DNA from 2 places in the Streptomyces sp. NPDC093600 genome. Region 2 is predicted to be linked to the other one. Evidence: riboswitches for the same ligand, from Rfam matches in the RefSeq annotation. Region 2 holds a riboswitch; the other holds the start of a gene.
The links. A riboswitch is a leader RNA that binds a small molecule or an ion and turns the genes downstream of it on or off. The one in region 2 is predicted to bind cobalamin.
Positions count from the first base shown of each region.

Region 1: linked by a shared signal. The riboswitch ahead of ACIRB4_RS16310 (FecCD family ABC transporter permease) and the one ahead of cobN (cobaltochelatase subunit CobN) in region 2 are both predicted to bind cobalamin.

Region 1 covers NZ_JBIWIU010000005.1:336,358-340,899, reverse strand. Annotated here, with positions in the region: gene ACIRB4_RS16315 (ABC transporter ATP-binding protein) at 1-555, opposite strand, end outside; gene ACIRB4_RS16310 (FecCD family ABC transporter permease) at 555-1,664, opposite strand; cobalamin riboswitch at 1,767-1,894, opposite strand; gene ACIRB4_RS16305 (MBL fold metallo-hydrolase) at 2,003-3,274, opposite strand; gene ACIRB4_RS16300 (TetR/AcrR family transcriptional regulator) at 3,447-4,070, shown strand; gene ACIRB4_RS16295 (SGNH/GDSL hydrolase family protein) at 4,090-4,542, opposite strand, start outside.
Region 2 covers NZ_JBIWIU010000009.1:5,089-9,630, reverse strand. Annotated here, with positions in the region: gene cobN (cobaltochelatase subunit CobN) at 1-1,224, opposite strand, end outside; cobalamin riboswitch at 1,263-1,396, opposite strand; gene ACIRB4_RS21775 (cobalamin biosynthesis protein CobG) at 1,466-2,773, shown strand; gene ACIRB4_RS21770 (precorrin-8X methylmutase) at 2,788-3,423, shown strand; gene ACIRB4_RS21765 (precorrin-2 C(20)-methyltransferase) at 3,420-4,542, shown strand, end outside.

The sequences.
Region 1 (4,542 bases), on a different contig from region 2:
CCCCCAGCCGCGCACGAGGGCCAGGACTTCCAACTGCTGGGCGATGTCGAGGTGGTTGGTCGGCTCGTCGAGGACCAGGACGCGCGGCTGCTGCGCGAGCGCGCGGGCGATCAGGACCCGTTGCTTCTCGCCGCCGGAGAGGGTGAGGAAGCCGCGGTCGGCGAGGTGGCCGGCGCCGACCCGTACCAGCGCGGCCTCGCACGCCTTCCGGTCCTCGTCGGTGGTCCGGGCCACGGATCGCTGGTGGGGCAGCCGTCCCATAGCCACGACCTCGGCGACCGTGAAGTCGAACTCGGTGACCGCCTCTTGGGGCAGGGCGGCCAGCCGGCGGGCGCCTTCGCGCGCGCTCAGCGAGTGCAGGTCCTCACCGCCGAGGCGGACCATCCCCGCCGAGGGGCGCAGGGCTCGGTAGACGCAGCGCAACAGGGTGGACTTCCCGCTGCCGTTGGGCCCGACGAGCCCGACGACCTGCCCGCTGTCCGCGCGGAGCGTGGCCTCGCGCACCAGCTTCGCGCCGGTGACCTCGACCGTGAGTGCGTCGATGTCGATCCGCATCACGCGCCTCCGAAGGTGTAGGAGCGGCGGCGCATCAGCAGGACGAAGCACGGGACGCCGATGACGGCGGTCAGCACGCCCACCGGCAGCTCGACGGGCGCGAGCACCACACGGGACAGGATGTCCACCCAGATCAGCAGGACGGCGCCGGCGAGGGGGGCGACGGCCAGCAGCCGGCGGTGGTCCGCGCCGACCAGCATCCGTGCGGCGTGCGGGACCATGAGGCCGACGAAACCGATCGCGCCGCTCACCGCGACCACGGCACCCGTGACGGCGGCGCAGACCAGGAACAGTTCCTTGCGCAGCCTCCCCGCGTCCACCCCGAGGGCGGCCGCGGTCTCGTCACCCATCGCCAGCGCGTTCAGGCGGCGCGCCGACACCGTGAGGTGGGTGAGGCCGGCGAGCACGGCTCCCGCGGCGATCGGCACGGAGGCCCAGCTGGCTCCGCCGAGGCTGCCGAGCAGCCACATCATCGCGGAGCGGGCCGCCTCGCCGCGTTCGGCCGCGAACACCATGAACGTGGTGACGGCGGAGAAGCCGTAGTACATCGCTGTGCCCGTCAGGACGAGCCGCAGCGGGGTCAGGCCGTCGGCGGTGCGGGCGATCGCGTACACCAGGGCCATGGCGAGGAGCGCGGAGAGGAAGGCGGCCGTGGACAGGGCCCAGAGGCCGAGAGCGCCGAAGGCTCCGAAGAGGAGGACGGCATTGGCGCCGACGGCCGCGCCGGAGGAGATGCCCAGGACGAACGGGTCGGCGAGGGCGTTGCGGACCATGGCCTGCACGGCGACGCCGATGGCCGAGAGGCCCGCTCCGACGACCGCGGCCAGCACGGCGCGCGGAAAGCGCAGTTCCCACACGATCGTGTAAGCCGCGACGTCGTCGTGCGCTATGGATCCGCCCGTCAGCCCGGCCCACAGAAAGCGCAGCACCTCGCCCCAGGACAGGCCCGACGCCCCCATCCCGGCTCCGCAGAGGAGGGAGAGCAGGAGCGCGGTGCACAGGACGGCGACGAGAAGGGGCGGTGATACGCGCTTGGGGGGTGCGGGGCCGACGCCGTTGCGCGCCGTGTGCGGTGGCGCGGCCGGTTCGGCTTGCAGGGGTGTGGCCACGGGCTGATCGCCTTCGCCTCAAGCCGTGCACCCACGTGAGCAAGGAGCGGCCCGGGACGCCGGGCGCCCTGCGCAGCACCCTCTCGCAGTCCACGGCGAATTGACAGGAGCCTTCACCACCGCGGGTAATCGGGCTTACGGAGCCGCGTAACGCGGTTCCGTCCACCGTTGCGGGTCAGCGCCGGAATTCGACCGGCTTCCCCCGCGGGGCGGTTTGCAGCATAGCGTGTACGACGGGGCTCCCCGCGAGGGCGCACATGAGGCGTCGGGCTCCCCCGCTCGTCCCATGGTCGACGAGCCGGCGAGCACGGTCCGGCCGAGGCCGTTCCGACCCGCCGTCAGCGATCGCCCGCGAGATCGAGATCGTCCGTGCGGCCCTCGGTGGAGACCCGCACCTGCCGGGGCGGGCGCCACGGGGTGGCGATGGGGTGGGCCACCGCCCGCCACCAGGGCGCCGAGGGCAGCTTGCCCGCGGGCTCGAAGGGCTGGCCGGGGCGGGGGAACGCGACGGCCTGTCCGGCCTCCTCGGCGGCGTCCTTCGTCCACTCCCCCGGCTCCGCCCACGGGTGGGGTGCCAGGTTGAAGGTGCCCCAGTGGATCGGGAGCAGGACGCCGCCCGGGCGGCCTCCTTGCAGGTCGAGGTGGGCTTGGACCCCCTGAGCGGGCGACATGTGGATGTCCGGCCAGGCTCCCGGCAGCGGTGTGAGGTCCGTGTGGTTCTCGGGCCAGTACGCCGAGTACGCGCCGATCTGGATCATGGTGGCGTCGAAGGGGCCGTGAGCGGCGCCGATCTCCTGGAAGCCGGGGAAGTAGCCCGTGTCTCCGCTGTGGTAGATCCGGTGCGTGGGCCCGGCGACGACCCAGGACGCCCACAGGGTGTGCTGCTGGTTGCGCAGGCCGCGGCCGCAGAAGTGGCGGGCGGGGGTCGCGGTGAGCCGCAGGGCGCCGATCTCCGCCGTCTCGTTCCAGTCCAGCTCGCGCAGCCGGGAAGCGGGCACGCCCCAGCGCTCCAGATGGGCGCCCACGCCCAGCGGCACGGCGAAGAGGGTGTCCGTCGAGGCCAGGGCCTTGATCGTGGGCAGGTCGAGGTGGTCGTAGTGGTCGTGGGAGATCACGACCACGTCGACGGGGCCCAGCTCGGCGAGCGGCACCGGGACGGGGTGCAGACGCCGGGGGCCGGCGAAGGCGAAGGGCGAGCAGCGGTCGCCCCAGACCGGGTCGAAGAGCACCCGGTGGCCGTCGATCTCGGCGAGGACGCTGGAGTGCCCCATCCAGGTGAGCCGCAGTCCGGAGGCCGGCGGCTCGGCGAGGTGGTCCGGGGTGCCGGTGTGGAGGGGGATCGTGCCGGCGGGGGCCCGGCGCGCCCGCGCCTCCTTCTGGAAGTAGACCTTGGCGAGCTCGAGCATGGAGCCGGAGGGGCCGTGCCGGGCCGGCACGGGGTTCTGGAAGACCCCGTCCGCGAAGTTCGGCGAGCGGCGGATGCGCTCCATGCGCTCGCCCGCCGGGTCGGCGCCGAAGGCGGCGGGCCGCAGGGCGCGCAGCCGGGACCGCAGCGGATGGTCGGGGCCGGTGCCGGTCACAGGGCCTCCTGAGGTCGGGGGTCGTTCCATTATGTGCGGCCGCCGACCGTCATGGGCGGGCGCCGGCTCTCGTCGCCGGCCGCCGTGGCCGGGTCGCGAGCGCGATACTGAACGACTGTTCAGTAGCCCGCCGATCCACGCGCCACACCCGGCACCCGAAAAATGATCATGCCCGCGTCATGTGCTGTGTAGGCTGAGCGGCGTGGCGAGAGTGCGCTTGAACGTGGCGGAGCGGCGCGAGGAGTTGCTGCGGGCCACTGTCGCGCAGATCGAGGCCCGGGGCGTCGCTGCCGTACGGATCGCCGACGTCGCCTCGGCGCTCGGCGTCAGCAACGCCCTGGTGCTCTACCACTTCTCGACCAAGGAGAAGCTCGTCGCGGCGGCCTTCGCCTACGCCGCCGAGAGCGACCTCGTCCATCTGCGGTCGCTGCTCGGACGGCGCGCGACGGCGCTGCGCCGGTTGCGGTCGGCGGTCCGCTGGTACGCGCCCACCGGGCAGGCCAAGGGCTGGCGGCTGTGGATCGAGGGCTGGTCGGCCAGTCTGCGCGAACCGGCCCTGCGGGAGGTCGCCGGCGCCCTCGATCAGCAGTGGAAGGCGGCGCTGGCCGAGGTGATCGCCGAGGGCGCGGCGGCCGGCGAGTTCCCCTGCCAGGACCCGGCGGCCGCAGCCTGGCGCCTTACCGCCTTCCTGGACGGGCTGGCCGTGCAGATGACCTCGTACGCCGGATCGCTCTCGCGCGCCGCCATGCTGGAGTGGGCCGATGCGGCGCTGGACCGGGAGCTGGGCCTGTCCGGCGCCGGCACGGGGACCGAGCGCGGCTCGTAGACCGCCGTGGCGGCCGCGCCTACAGCGGCAGGAGGTCCGGGCGCTTGGCCGCCACGCGGTCGCCCGAGCTCTCGCCCCGCAGCCGGCGGCCGATCCAGGGCACCAGGTACTCCCTGGCCCAGAGGATGTCGTCGCGGCGCACCTCCAGCGGTCCGCGCGGGGGCAGCGGCGGCCACGGCTGGTCCGGGTCGGCCGGTACCGGGATGCCGAGGACCTGGGCGGCGCGCAGCGCGACCCGGGTGTGCCCCTCGGGCGACAGATGCAGCCGGTCGCCGTCCCAAGCACGCCTGTCCTGGACGGACTTGAGCGACCAGAGGTCCAGGACCGGGCAGCCGTAACGGTCGGCGATGGACCGGACATGGGCCGTGTAGGTGGCGATCTTGCCGCGCAGATGGCGCAGCACGGGCACGTCCCGGGTGTCGAAGCCGGTCGTGACCATGACCGTGCCAACGGCGGAGGTGAGGTCGGCGAC
Region 2 (4,542 bases):
CTGCTCCTCGGTGAGCCAGTCCTGGTCGTGGCCGCCGGCCTCGATGAGCGCGTAGATCAGCTCGTCGCCGTCGCCGGAGACCAGGCCGGGGATCTCGTCCTCGGGTCCGAAGTCGTAGCCCTCCTCACGCAGCCGGCGCAGCAGCGCCACGGCGGAGGCGGGGGTGTCGAGACCGACTGCGTTGCCGATCCGGGAGTGCTTCGTCGGGTACGCGGAGAGGACCAGGGCCAGGCGCTTCTCGGCGTTCGGGATGTGCCGCAGGCGGGCGTGGCGGACGGCGATCCCGGCGACGCGGGCCGCGCGCTCGGCGTCGGCGACATAGGCCGGGAGCCCGTCCTCGTCGATCTCCTTGAAGGAGAACGGCACGGTGATGAGCCGGCCGTCGAACTCGGGGACGGCGACCTGGCTGGCGGCGTCGAGCGGGGAGAGACCCTCGTCGTTCTCCTCCCAGGCCGTACGCGAACCGGTGAGGCAGAGCGCCTGCAGGATCGGTACGTCGAGCGCGGCGAGCGCGCCCGCGTCCCAGGCCTCCTCGTCGCCGCCGGCCTGGGCCTCGGCGGGCTTGGTGCCGCCGGCGGCGAGGACGGTGGTGACGATCGCGTCGACGCCGCGCAGCCGCGCGAGCAGTTCGGGTTCGGGGGCGCGCAGGGAGGCCACGTACAGCGGCAGGGCCTGGGCTCCGGCGTCCTCGACGGCGTCGCAGAGGGTGCCGATGAAGGCGGTGTTCCCGCTCATGTGGTGGGCGCGGTAGTAGAGCACCGCGACGGTCGGGCCGTCGGTCCTCCGGGGGGTGCGCTCCAGCGGGCCCCAGGTGGGGGCGGCGGCCGGGGCCTCGAAGCCGTGGCCGGTGAGCAGCACGGTGTCGGCGAGGAACCGGGCGAGCTGCTCCAGGTTGCCGGGGCCGCCGTGGGCGAGATAGGCGTGCGCCTCGGTGGCGACGCCGATCGGGACCGTGGAGGTCTCCATGAGCTGGGCGTCGGGCGCCTGTTCGCCGGAGAGCACGACCAGCGGCTTCCCGGCGGCGCGCAGCGTCTGCAGCCCGTCCTCCCAGGCCCGCAGGCCGCCGAGGAGGCGTACGACGACGAGGTCCGAGCCGTCCAGGAGACCGGGAAGGTCGTCGGGGGCGAGGCGCGAGGGGTTGGCGAACCGGTACGCCACCGGGCCGCCGGCCGCGCGGGCGCTGAGCAGGTCGGTGTCGGAGTGCGACAGCAACAGAATTCGCATGCGAGCGCAGGCCTTCCTCGGGGTTGTCCGCGCCCCGGGTGGTCGTGTGGACGGCGGGAGTTCCTGACTCACCGGGACGCTGGTGCGACCTGGCTCACAGTGGCGGGACCGCGCCGGATTCTCACCGGGCTTCCTCCCCGGGGCCCTGGGACCCCATGCCGTTCTGCATAGTAGATCCTGCCCCCGCCAGGCCGGGGGGTTGGCCGGATCACACCCGGTGGGCACGCGGATTCACGTGGGTATGCTCGCCGCCATGCCGCCCACCCCACCCACCACGCCCAACCCGGGCGAACCCGTCATACGGGACCGTGGCGACGCCTGCCCCGGGGCGCTCCGGCTGCACCCCGCCGACGACGGCCGCCTGGCCCGACTCCGCCTGCCCGCAGGCTTGCTGACGGCTCGCCAGGTGGAGGTCCTGGCCACCGTGGCGGAGGTCCTTGGCGACGGCCGGGTCAGTGTCACCTCCCGGGGAAACGTGGAGCTGCGGGGCCTCGCGGAGGGCTGCGGCGCGCAGCTGGCGGAGCTGCTGGCACCGGCCGGCCTCCTGCCGTCCCCGACCCATGAACGCGTCCGGAACGTGGTGGCCTCACCGGCCGCGGGACTGGACGGACTCAGCGGCGGTGACGTGCAGTTGTGGGCGCGCCAGCTGGACGCGCTGCTGTGCGCCCGGGAGGGGACGGCGGCCCTTTCCGGCCGTTTCCTCTTCGTCCTGGACGACGGCCGGGGGGACGTGGCCGGTCTCGGCGGAGATGTGACCTTGATCGCAGCAGGGCCGACGGTACGGCTCCGGGTCGGCGACCAGGTCTTCCAGCTGGGCGCCGACGACGCGCCCCGCGCCGCGCTCGCCGCCGCCGAGGCCTTCCTGGCCGCCGCCCGAGCCGCGGGGAACGGCGCCTGGCGGGTCCGTGAGCTGCCCGAGGGGCACCAGCCGGACCTGACCGGGGCGCTCGCCCGGGCCGGGATCGCGGCCGAGCCCGTACCCGCGCCGGAACTCCCGCACGGCGAACCCCCCGCGCCCGGGGTGCTCGGCGAGAGCGCCGTCTCCGTCCTGGCGCCCCTCGGCCGGCTGACGGCCGAACAGCTGCGCGCCCTGGCCGCCACCGCTGGAGAGGTGCGGCTCACCCCCTGGCGGGGCGCCGTCGTCACCGGCTTCCCGGACCGGACGGCCGCGGCGCGACGGCTGCGCGAGCTCGACGCGTACGGGCTGATCACGGACCCCGGCTCCCCCTGGGCCGGGGTCGGCGCCTGCACCGGACGCCCCGGCTGCGCCAAGTCCCTGGCCGACGTCCGCGCCGACGCGACCCCCGGCTGCGCCAAGTCCCTCGCCGACGACCGCGCCGACGCCGTACCCGGGCGCTCCGCCGGCCTCCCCGTCCACTTCTCCGGCTGCGCCCGCCGCTGCGGCCACCCCCAGGGCCCCCACGGCACCTGGGTGGACGTCGTCGCCACCGACGAGGGCGCCTATCTGGTCGACGGCGTCCCCACGCCCCGTACAAGCCTCACCGAAGCAGTCGCAACGGCCCGCACCACCGCCCGCACAACGAGATGAGCGAGAACGACACGATGTTCGCCTACGAGAAGGACGGCGCGGAGATCTACCGCCAGTCCTTTGCCACGATCCGCGCCGAGGCGGACCTCGCGGGTCTGCCCGCCGATGTCGCCCAGGTCGCGGTACGGATGATCCACGCCTGCGGCATGACCGACCTCGTACGCGATATCGCCTACTCGCCGCAGGTCGTCTCCCGCGCCCGCGCCGCCCTGCGCGCCGGCGCCCCGATCCTCTGCGACGCGCAGATGGTCGCCAGCGGGGTGACCCGTAAGCGGCTGCCCGCCGACAACGAGGTGATCTGCACCCTCTCGAACCCCTCCGTGCCCGCGCTCGCCGCCGAGCTCGGCACCACCCGCAGCGCCGCCGCCCTCGAACTCTGGCGCGACCGCCTCGAAGGCTCCGTCGTCGCCATCGGCAACGCCCCCACCGCGCTCTTCCACCTCCTGGAGATGATCGCCGAGGGCGCCGGGAAGCCCGCCGCCGTCCTCGGCATACCGGTCGGCTTCATCGGCGCCGCCGAGTCCAAGGACGCCCTCGCCGCCCAGGAGCTGGGCCTCGAGTACCTCGTCGTACGGGGCCGGCGCGGCGGCAGCGCGATGACGGCCGCCGCGATCAACGCGATCGCTCACGAAGCGGAGATCCAGGCATGACCGTGGTGACCGGAAAGCTGTACGGCGTGGGCCTCGGGCCCGGCGACCCGAACCTGATGACGGTGGCGGCCGTGAAGGCCATCGCCGCCGCCGACGTGATCGCGTACCACTCGGCCCGGCACGGCCGGTCCATCGCCCGGTCCATCGCGGCGGAGCACATTCGCGAGGACCACATCGAGGAGCGGCTGATGTACCCGCTCACGGTGGAGACGACCGACCACCCCGGCGGCTACCGCGGCGCGCTCGACGACTTCTACGAGGAGGCGGCGGCGCGGCTCGCCGCCCACCTGGACGCGGGCCGCACGGTCGCCGTCCTCGCCGAGGGCGACCCGCTCTTCTACGGCTCGTACCAGCACATGCACAAGCGTCTGGCACACCGCTACGAGACGACCGTCATCCCCGGTGTCACCTCCGTCAGCGCGGCCGCCGCGCGGCTCGGCGAGCCGCTGTGCGAGGCCGAGGAGGTCCTGACGATCATCCCCGGCACGCTGCCGGAGGACGAGCTGACGGCCCGGCTCGCGGGCACGGACTCGGCGGTCGTGATGAAGCTGGGCCGGACCTTCCCGGCCGTGCGGCGCGCCCTGGAGCGGGCGGGCCGCCTGGAGGACGCGCGCTATGTGGAGCGGGCGTTCATGGCCGGGGAGCGGATCTCCGAACTCGCCGAGGTCGACCCGGAGTCCGTCCCGTACTTCTCGGTGGCCGTGCTGCCCTCCCGTATCGACGCCGTCGCCCCCGAGTCCCGGGAGCGGGGCGAGGTCGTCGTCGTCGGCACCGGACCGGCGGGCGCGCCCTGGCTGACGCCGGAGTCGCGCGGCGCCCTGGTCAACGCCGACGACCTGGTCGGCTACACCACCTACCTCGACCGGGTGCCGGCCCTGCGGCCCGGCCAGCGGCGGCACGGCTCCGACAACAAGGTGGAGTCCGAGCGCGCCGAGTTCGCCCTGGACCTGGCGCGGCGCGGCCGGCGGGTCGCGGTCGTCTCGGGCGGCGACCCGGGGGTGTTCGCGATGGCGACGGCGGTACTGGAGGTGGCCTCCGAGCCGCAGTACGCGGACGTGCCCGTACGCGTCCTGCCCGGCGTCACCGCGGCCAACGCGGCCGCCGCGGCGGCGGGCGCGC